2 regions of the Vibrio rhizosphaerae genome follow, and region 2 is predicted to be linked to the other one. Evidence: predicted binding sites of a transcription regulator. Region 2 holds the regulator's gene; the other holds the start of a gene.
The links. The regulator PurR, encoded in region 2, represses purine synthesis genes. The targets are predictions, from matches to a motif close to TNANGNAAACGTTTNCNTNA.
Positions count from the first base shown of each region.

Region 1: OCV37_RS06755 (phosphoribosylaminoimidazolesuccinocarboxamide synthase) is a predicted target of PurR. The motif match lies at 3,340-3,359, and genes of this name have one in related genera.

Region 1 is NZ_AP024903.1:1,577,340-1,582,765, forward strand. It holds gene OCV37_RS06745 (NAD-dependent malic enzyme) at 1-1,225, opposite strand, end outside; gene OCV37_RS06750 (hypothetical protein) at 1,594-1,971, shown strand; gene OCV37_RS06755 (phosphoribosylaminoimidazolesuccinocarboxamide synthase) at 2,100-3,209, opposite strand; gene OCV37_RS06760 (hypothetical protein) at 3,513-3,923, opposite strand; gene OCV37_RS06765 (tetratricopeptide repeat protein) at 4,243-5,316, opposite strand; gene OCV37_RS06770 (OmpA family protein) at 5,387-5,426, opposite strand, start outside.
Region 2 is NZ_AP024903.1:2,048,395-2,053,820, reverse strand. It holds gene glgA (glycogen synthase GlgA) at 1-746, shown strand, start outside; gene OCV37_RS08755 (TfoX/Sxy family DNA transformation protein) at 898-1,488, opposite strand; cyclic di-GMP riboswitch class I at 1,616-1,701, opposite strand; gene purR (HTH-type transcriptional repressor PurR) at 1,844-2,854, opposite strand; gene elyC (envelope biogenesis factor ElyC) at 3,154-3,984, opposite strand; gene cmoM (tRNA uridine 5-oxyacetic acid(34) methyltransferase CmoM) at 4,054-4,851, shown strand; gene mukF (chromosome partition protein MukF) at 4,866-5,426, shown strand, end outside.

The DNA.
Region 1 (5,426 bases), 470 kb from region 2:
TCGGACGCGGGCAATGTTGATGCATTTCACGAATAATCTCTTCACTGAAGAGTCCCGGCGCACCGGATACACCGATCAACACCGTTGGTTTGGCTTCACGAACGACATCGTGTAATGAGAACCCGGTGCCTTCAGCTTCCCAATCGTGTGTATTGGATTTCTTCTGAACCAGACGCTGTTGGAAATCCAGCAGGTTTGGCATCCCTTCTTGGAGTAATCCCCAGCGGTCAACCATATAAACCTGTGAGCGCGCTTGCTGATCAGAAATACCTTCTGAAACCATTTGGGCGATAATTGCTTCGGCAATCCCACATCCGGCAGATCCGGCGCCAAGGAAAGTAATGCGTTGTTCTGACAGTTTGCTGCCGGCGGCTTTACATGCTGCCAGTAATGAACCGACCGTTACCGCAGCGGTGCCTTGAATATCATCGTTAAAGCAGCAAATCCGGTTTTTGTAACGCTCAAGCAGTGGCATCGCATTTTTCTGAGCGAAGTCTTCAAACTGCACGAGGGCATCTGGCCAGCGGCGTTGAACCGCTTGGATAAATTCTTCAACAAATGCATCGTATTCTGCACCGGTAATCCGCGGATGCCGCCAGCCCATATACATCGGGTCGGCCAGACGTTGTGGGTTATTGGTACCGACATCTAATACGATCGGGAGCGTATAAGCCGGGCTGATACCACCACAGGCGGTATACAGGGCTAGTTTACCAATCGGAATGCCCATTCCGCCGATACCTTGGTCACCAAGGCCGAGAATTCGCTCACCATCGGTGACGACGATCACTTTGACATGATGGTTCGCTGCATTATTCAGAATGTCATCAATTTGATTGCGGTTCGGATATGAAATGAAAAGCCCACGGCCACGGCGATAAATATTCGAGAAGTTCTCACATGCCGCACCAACGGTCGGTGTATAGATGATCGGCATCATCTCAGTAATGTGATTTTGTACCAGCCGGTAAAAAAGTGTCTCGTTGGTATCCTGAATATTACGCAGATAAATGTGCTTATCCATGTCATTATCGAAATTACAATACTGTTGATATGCACGGACAACTTGTTCTTGAATGGTCTCGGTCGCTTCCGGGAGCAGACCGGCAAGGTTAAATGAGCTCCTTTCTTCTGCGGTAAAAGCAGCACCTTTGTTGAGCAGGGGTGTACTGAGGAGCATGGAGCCCGCGTGGGAGATATATAAAGGGCGTTTGTCGTTGTTCATTGTATGCCTATATTTGTAGGAGGATGAAGGGGAACCGAAGCAAATTTTACGGTTACTCCTGTCGGTTGTAAATAGAGGCAATTTAATGTTTGTCTCATTCTCATTAGTTAATTTGAGGATTTTTTGGAACTGATTTATCAATGGTTGCTTTTTAGTAAATAAACCGAAGTTTATTTGTTAAACAAAATATGAATTATTCAGATCAACACGCTAAATATTTGTTCAATAGTTGTTATTTATATGCATCTGATAGAGCAATTTTATATATATTTTCGACCATAAAATATCGTTTTTTTATATTCTATTGCTATATACGGATTGGCGAATCATAGTGTGTTGATGGTGCTGTCACTTTCGTGGGGGACGAAATGATTCAACCGACCCGAATCCGGGGTGTATTTGATTACACCGCATTTCTGGATGTTGCATGTCACAAACATTGGACGCTCTTTGAAGTCTTTTTTCATACAGAGCCTAATGAACAGGACGAAGCGACACAAATGACCCGTCAGGCATTAGCCACCGATGAACGTTTGTGGAAAAAGGCACTGCAATGTCTGTCTCTGGGACGTAGTGATCAAGAAAATCTGATGATTTTGTCGAAACTGGCCAGGGCGGAAGGGATTGAAGCGTTACATGTCATGATGCCTTATGCCTTGGATGCACAGCAACTGCATGAAATTGAAACACTGGGGTGTCATGCGACGCAGATGACCGAAGCTGATGAAGTGTTAATCGAGTGGTAAATTGCAGCGAGATTGTCGGTTAACAACCGAGGCCGCTCATCGTCAGAATTGCGATGAGCGGCTGATGATCTTCTTCAGTCGGTTGAGGTTATCATTGATTTGATGACCGAAGATGTGATTCGTGAGCGTTATGAATGCTGAATGAGACCATATTCCCGATCAAGGATCTCAATAATTTCTTGTTTGGGATTGTGACTCAGGTGAATCGGCTGACCGGTAATTTTCTCGGCAATCCCGATATAAGTATCGGAAATGTCCTGTATTGCTTGCAAGGGTAAGGCATTGTCTCTGGCAAGCGCTTCTCGCTCAGGCATCCGCGTTTTGTTCAGCAAAATATCCGGATCGGGAAAGTAGTTCAGCAAAAATTGACGGAAGCCTTCTTTTGAATTTTCCACGATATGACCGACTGCATATTGTTGAGCATCCCAGATTCTGGAAGAATCCGGTGTCCCGACTTCATCCATATAAATCAGTTTATCCTGCCCCTGAGCGTCGGTGACATAACCAAATTCAAATTTAGTATCGACGAAGATCTGGTCAATCTCGGCGAGCGCCTGACTAATCACATCAAAGCCTTCTTTCAGTAACTTCTCATATAAATCGATATCTGCCGGGCGGCGGAAGTTAAATGCTGCATAATTCGCTTCAATATCTTGGCGGCTGATGTTGACGTCATCGGCTTCCGGTACGCCGGGAATTCCTTTAAGAATCCCTTTGGTTGATGGCGTAAACAGCAGTTCAGGCAGTGGTTTATCTTTGCCTAAGCCTTCGGGAAGTTGGATACCACAGAAAGTTCGCTCACCTTTTTCGTAAGCTCGCCACATTGAACCTGTGATATAGCTCCGGCAGATAGCTTCAATTTTAATTGGAGTGGCTTTCTGAACAATCCAGACAAACGGGTGGGGGATATCAAGAATATGACTGTCAGCCAAACCATGCTGGCGAAATCGTTCAAACCAGTGATTGGAAATCGCGTTGAGGGCCGCGCCTTTTCCCGGAACACCGGCAACACCACCTTCTGCATGCCAGATACAGTCAAAAGCAGAGATACGGTCACTGATCACCATAATTGCCAGCGGGGCATCTGCTGCGACGTTGTAACCTTTTTGTTCAATCAGGCGACGGCTGTCTTCTTCGGTTAACCAGTAAACGGAGCGAACTTTTCCACTGTGAACGGGTTTGCTGGTACGAATGGGGAGGTCGTCATTGACGGCGAGAATTTGATCGGCGAGGCTCATTCAGACATTCCTATCTAAAAGTAATCGGTTCAACTGACAGATACCCGTTGACCAGACACAGAGTGACAAACATCACGGGATATCCGATTTCTGAGCGCATCATACCAGAACTATTTTTCACTGCCAGAGAAAAAGCAAACGTTTGCTTTAGTGAGGTATTTTCAGCCGGTCACGAATTCAAAAAAATCCCCTCGCAGCGAGGGGAGGAAATGGGAAATTGCAGTGTGTTTTGTGGGAAATATGGTGGTGACGGTCAGAATGAACCATCGCTTTGTGATAATCATCATTCTAATGGTGATTATTCTAATGGTAGTAGTGGCTCGGCGTCGCCACGAAAAAAACTTCACAGTGGTATTGTTTACCCAATTGTTTGAGTTGTGTCTGCGCTTGTTCAGTGAGACGTTGTGAAGCCACGATGGCACAGGCATTGCCTGATAGAATCGCTTTACGGATCACCTGATACTCATCCATCGTTCGTGAGGGTCTCAGTTGTACGACTTGATGTCCCGGAATCTTGTATGAATCCAGTGACCGCAGATCTGGCCGGTGGGATTCTGATGTCACCAGTATCCACTGTTGCTGTCGGGAAAGCTGTGCCAAGCGATCATAAAGCGCATTTTCCCTTGCATCGGGTTGAGCCGCATTCTGGGATGGATGGTGGCCGGCATAGTGGTACGCTCCGGATGAGTTCATCAAATCATTCAACAAACGCATAATACTGTTTCCTTATACATGCTGTTCTTATATACAGTATTTTATATTGGATGATGGATCAAGCAGGAATTGACGTAAATTTGTACTTTTCTGTTACCAAGATCTCATTACTGAATGTTTCTTATCGTGAATGCGAACGCGTGTGCCGGATAACGGCACACCATCGCTTGTCAGCTGGGGTGTGAGGTTCGTTAAACAAGAGGAAAAATACTGCGGATGACAGGCCGTTCTGTGGTGAATGGTGTGAGTGGCCGGAACAAACTGTGTGAATGATGTCGCAATGAACAAGCCGAAACGGACAAAGATAGGTAGCGTCTTATTACTTCGGAGAATTTTGCTGCTGTGCTAAGAGTGATTTTAACGCTTGATTTAACCGTTTCATCTCTTCATCACTCCCTTTCATATCGGGGTGATAAATCTTGCTCAGCTGTTTATAACGCAGTTTGATTTGTTTGATGTCCGGTATTTCCGTGGCTGAGAAACCAAATAAGGCACACGCCAGATCGAGGCTCTGCGGGCGGGCAGGGGGCTGTTTTGTCTGCGTTTGTTGTAAGCGCTTCAGCTCTTGAAATAGCATCGTCATCTGCTGTTTTTGTTTGCGAATGGTTTGTTCCTGCTGTTTGATTTTTTGCTGCTGTGTATGAGTTCCGGGCTGGACCTGTAACGGTTCTGGCGGCTGGGATTGTACGACGGGATGAGCCGCCTCCGCTGTTTTGAGTTGTTTTTTGAGCCGTATATTAACAAGGCTCAGTAAGGTCACCGCCAGTATCAATATTGTCGCGACAATGCCGGATATGATTTGAGGCAGTGTGAGCTGATCTGTATCGATTTGAGTAGGATGAGGGTTTCCGACGACCGGAGACGATGTCGGTTCTGCGGCTTGCGCATCTTCGAGTGCCTTTCTCTGCGATATCTCTTTCATTCTGCGATGATTGAACTGCTGTTCGAGTAACTGGCTATAGCGTTGCTCTGCCGTTGGGTTGGAGAGTGCTGCAATCCGGTACCAAATCAGTGCTTGTGTTTCACCCGGCAGGTTTGCCACTTGTTCATAGAGTTGCCCCAGTTTGAACTGTGCCGCTGTGTCACCTTGTGTTGCAAGCCGGGTCAGCCAATAGATGGCTTGGGTTTGATCCGGAGTCGCCCCGTTGCTGCCATTGAGATAATCATTTGCGACCTGTAATTGTGCCTGCGTATGACCATTTTCGGCAGCTTGTTCCATCCAGTAAAACGACTGTTTGAGGTCGGCTTGGACACCTTGTCCTTGCTGGTAATGCAGGGCAAGTTGGTACTGTGCGTTTTTGTCACGCAAGATAGCCTGTTGACGGAGGGTATTGATGTCGGCTGCATAAGCAGATGCGAGAACCGGCAGCAAACATATCAGTAAGAATCTCAATCGCACTCCTGAGCCCTAAATTTGATTTTCCGGATTCAGCGACATGTCTGAATCCGGGAAATATATTGGTTTATTTCAGTGGGAGGATTTGTATTTCAACCCGGCGGTTA
Region 2 (5,426 bases):
ATTTTGTGCGCCGTGAGAGAGACTTGTTCGGGATTCTGAATGGTTGTGACTATTCAGAATGGAACCCGAGAATTGACCGTTACATTCCGCGCAACTATACCAATGAGCCCGATTCGTTAAAAGAAGGGAAAGCAACCTGCAAACGTCAGTTACAGGAAGAGTTATTATTACCCATCCGAGATATTCCCGTCTTTGGGATGGTCTGTCGTTTGACCTATCAAAAAGGGTTTCACTATCTGCTGCCGATTCTGGAACAGTTCTTACGCAATGACGTACAACTGGTTATTGTCGGGACAGGGGAGCCGGAAATTGCGAATCGGCTGCATCAAATTTCCGCGACGTCATCGCATAAATTTGCATTTGTTGATGCTTACAGTAACCGCTTTGCGCATTTAGTCGAAGCTGCGGCAGATTTCTTTTTGATGCCTTCTGAGTTTGAAGCGTGTGGGTTAAATCAGATTTATAGTATGGCTTATGGTACGCTGCCGATTGTTCGGGAAGTCGGTGGCCTCAAAGATACTGTTTTGGACTACGACCATTTTCCCGATAAAGCAACGGGGTTCAGTTTTATGGAACCGACACCGGAAGCATTACTTATCTGTATGCAGCGGGCACTGCTGTTTTATTTGCAGCAACCGGAGAAAAAGCTCGATATGCAGTTGCGTGCGATGCTGCAAGATTTTCGTTGGGAAGATTCTGCCGAGCAGTATGTCAGGATGTATGAGGCCGCATTAATGGGCTACTAACGCATATACTGATTATGATTCGTGGATAATCATAAGTAATTGAGAAAAAACAAAGCACCGCGAACGGTGCTTTGTTGGTTTTGACTCGACGATCAAATGGGGTTGTATACGGTGAAACATGTATACGATAGTGGAAAGTTTGATCGTTCAATTAAATTTGCTGAGCCAGCTCATCACGTCTTGCCTGAGAAATTACAGACCAGTGTTTTCCTTCAATTGCACCCTCTAATGCCCATAAGAGCTCTAGTGGCGGTTGTGTTGAAGGATGAGAGCTTAGAATCGCTTTATATGCGCTGAGAGATCCTTTTTGATGAAGTTCTTCAACAGAATTAATTCCAGCTTTGCGTAGCATCCGTTCGGTTGCCAAGCGAAGATTAGGCAGATCTTTCAATCGCTGCGGTTTTGCCTCTACATGCGTCGTTTTTTCATCTTTCGCATTTAAGTAGGCTTGCTTTGCAATGTTGAAAATTGTATCTACATCATTCCAGTAGTCTGCAGGAAGCGCAAAATACTTGGTCACAACCGGAAAACCACGTTTTGTATACACATAAGGTTCAAACCCTTTTGCTTTAAACGTCTCCAGTGAGTGATTGTCTGCCCGTATATGAAGTTTGTCTTGAACGACAAGTGCAAACATAATGTCGTTTACGAAAATACCAAACCCGCCGAACATTGAGCGTGATTTGACACGGCCTAGTTGTTCAAAAAGCCGCATTGAATCTTTAAGAATTGGTTTGTCCATGCTTTACGTCTCGGTGTATTTTTAAATGAATACGCCACCAAAATCAGGTCCGAGAATTTAGCAAAAGAATGCAGAAAGTATGTTAACAAAACGTCAAAGATTGACGAATGTGAAATGCATTTTTGCCATCGGTAACCCCGCTACCTATCATTTTCATGGTTTAGGCCGGAGGCTTTGCGTCCCATCTTTTCAGATGGTTTGCCCTGTGCGTGACACTTTTCCAGTACGGAATTATGGAGTAACCATCGAAATGCCTACTCCACAATGTGTGATTCTAGTCCAATTAATAAATGTTATCAATAGAAAGAAAGTGGTTGGAGGAATGACCTCCCTCCAACGAAATGTCAATTAGGTGTTAATTTTTGTTTAAATCCTTAACGGTGTTGCGTTCTACAATTTCAGGATGCATTTCAAACGTTCTGCGTTCATGTTCCTTACTTTTGATCCGTTCCAATAGGATTTCGAAAGCGTTTTTTCCGACCCGGCGTTTCGGCTGGTGAATGGTTGTCAGCGGTGGAGAAAAATATTCTGAGATCTCAATGTTATCATAACCAATGACCGATATATCATCCGGGACCTTTATACCTCTCTGCTGTAAGCGACTCATCAGCCCTAAAGCCATTGTGTCATTAAAGCAAAAAACAGCTGTCGGTTGTTCATCCATTGCAATGATTTTATCAGCGGCTAAAACGGCAGTATCACACTCAAAGTTGCCTTCCAGAATCCAGTCTTCATTGGGTGTCACTCCCACTTCAGCCATTGCTCTACGGAACCCTTGAATCCGCTCCAGGCAAGCCGCTTTTGACAACTGTCCACTCAAACAGGCAATTTTGCGATGACCTTTATCAAGCAGATACTTGGTTGCAAGGTAGCCGCCTTCTTCTGAATTATCGATAATTTTATCCGCTTGAGAGCTCTCCGGCCCCCAGTCCATAATGACTTTGGGAATATCATTATAAGCTTCCAGCATATCTAAAAGTTCGGCGGTCAGATCGGAACACATCACTAACATCCCATCGACTCGTTTCTCAGCCAGCATCCGAATATAATCACGTTGCTTCTCATACAGGCCACCGGTATTACACAAAATCAGCGTGTAGCCTTGTCGGTAACAATAGCTTTCAACACCATCAATGACTTCAGAGAAGAAGGGATTGGTTGATTGAGTCACTAACATCCCGATGGTTCGCGTTGAGTTACATTTCAAACTCCGGGCGACAGCACTGGGTGCATAGTTGAGTGTTTTCACGGCTTCCATGACTTTTTCCTGAGTCGTTTCTGCCACAAACCGAGTTTTGTTAATTACGTGTGAAACAGTTGTTGTTGAAACTCCCGCCAAGCGGGCAACGTCTTTTATCGTAGCCATAGGTATTGTCCTGTCGCTTATGCTGAAGATCCAGCAGTCCGGAGCAAATTACAATTGAAAGAATAGTGATGAAGATTTTATCTATACTTCGTCATTGGATAACCCGTCGCGAAAGCATCTTGAGGTTATTCGCCAATAAGGACAAAAACCGCTAAATTTAGCGGTTTTTGTCGGTCTAAAATATGCTTAACCGCGAATTTTAGACTGCCGGTTCAGGAATAGCAATCAAAATGAGGCACTCTTCTGCTCGTCCGCTGGTCTTTGCCATGAATTGAGACTGTATGATGAAATCATGCATGCTAAAGCTTCTGTTTCGCCGGTTCGGCAACGGTTGCTTCCTGATTCGCGACCCAGTTTTTCAAGTAGTGCCAGAATTTCCCCAATGTTTCATACCAATATCTTTCTGTCTGTTCGAGATAAATGGCTTTCGGCGCATATTTTATCCAAGGCTGCGCTATATTTTTATAAGACAGATAATTGGTTGGGGCAGGGATCGGGTTGAGGCCAGCAGACTGGAACTCATGTAATGCACGATCCATATGACTGGCAGAGGTGACGAGCACTAGTTTTCGCGGTCCGACAAAACTTGCGGCTAGCTGAGCTTCTTCCCAGGTATCTTTGGCACTTTCCAGTAACACGATATCGGATTTTGCTACACCGAGTGACAGAGCAACTCTTGCCAGCATTCTGGCATGACTAAACCGGGTACCGCCGGCATATCCGGAAAGAATCAAACGAGATCCCGGATACATCCGCATAATCCGGATACCTTCCGTCAGTCGCATGAGAGCGGAACGACTGAGTTGAGAGGTCGGCGGGAGTTGATCATCGACAACATGACCGCTGCCAAGAACCATGATGTAGTCAATGCTACCCTCTACAGGTAAAAAGGCTGAATATTTGCGTTCCAGCGGGGCAAGAAGGCGGTCAGAAACAGGCTGGAATGACGCTAAAAACAGTAATGTGTAAGAGAACAGAACAATCAGGCAACCGGTTTTCCTTTTTGTTGAAAACATAATCATCATCAGTCCGATAAAACCGATGATGAGCAAGGCGGGAAGGGGCATCATTAATGCAGATATGATTTTTTTAAGCTCAAACATATAAGAAATAGTCCGAAAAAACAGCAATTGAGATTAAAAACGAATAATCCTCTTTATTCCTGCCATTCCTATGACAGAATAGCAGCACGATTCGTTATGATAACTCAAGCTACTGTGACTGAAGATCGCAATTTCGACGATATTGCCCACAAATTTGCAAAAAATATATACGGCTCTGACAAAGGTATGATTCGTCAGACCATTGTGTGGGAAGATATTCAAACTATTTTAACATCATTTTCTCCGGAAGCATTCCCACTTTCGGTGCTGGATGCCGGTGGTGGTCTGGCACAGCTATCGCAGCGGCTCGCGAGACAGGGACATCAGGTGACATTATGTGATCTTTCTTCTGAAATGTTGCAGTTGGCGTACACCGATATTGAAAAAAATGGTCTGCTTACGCAGTATCGCTTTGTCCATGCGGCAGTACAGGATATGCAACAGCACATCACCGCTCCGGTTGACTTTTTGATGTTTCATGCGGTGATGGAGTGGCTGGCTGATCCGAAAGATGCGCTGGAAAAATTATTGGCTCAGGTCAGGGTCGGTGGCGTTGCGTCCATCATGTTTTACAATCATCACGGATTGGTGCTGAAAAATGTGATTTGCGGCAACATTCCTCATGTGTTGGATGGCATGCCGTATCGCAAACGGTTTAAGTTGCAGCCGCAAAAAGGACTGAATCCAGAAGCGGTCTATCAATGGATAGAAGCTTGTGGATTCAGTATTGAGGGCAAAAGCGGAATTCGCTCGTTCAGCGATTACATTGGTAATCGCCAGAACATGGGTGAGTACAGCGAAGAAGATGTACTGGCACTTGAAAGGCAGTTATGCCGTCAAGAGCCTTATTTATCTCTGGGCCGCTATATTCATGTATGGGCCAGAAAAAAGTAAAAATGATGGAAACAATGATAGACGAATTGGCGCAACAAGCCGAAGTACAACCAATTGATGAATTGGTTGGATGGGTCAGGCATCATGACTTGTCTCTCAACCTGGATACGGAGCGACTCGCATTTTTGATTGCGATTGCTGTATTGAGTCGGGATCGATTTGATGATGAACTCGGGGAAGGGGAATTACATGATGCATTTGCAATCGTCACTCGATTATTCGATGAGACCGGAGAAGCGTCCGCTTTTCGGGCTAATAATGCGATCAATGATTTAGTTCACCAGCGGTTACTCCGGCGTTTTACCAGTGAAGTGACCGACGGGGCGAGCATCTATCGATTATCCCCATTAGCGATTGGTATTACGGATTATTATCTGCGCCATCGCGAATTTTCTAAATTAAAGCTATCGATTCAGCTATCAATTGTTGCCGATGAAATGGCAAAGGCGAAAGAAGCGGCTGAGAAAGGTGGCACAGCGTCTCACTGGCAGAAAAATGTATATGGTGTTTTGAAGTATTCTGTGGGTGAGATTTTTGATCAAATCGATCTCAACCAGCGAGTCATGGATGAACAG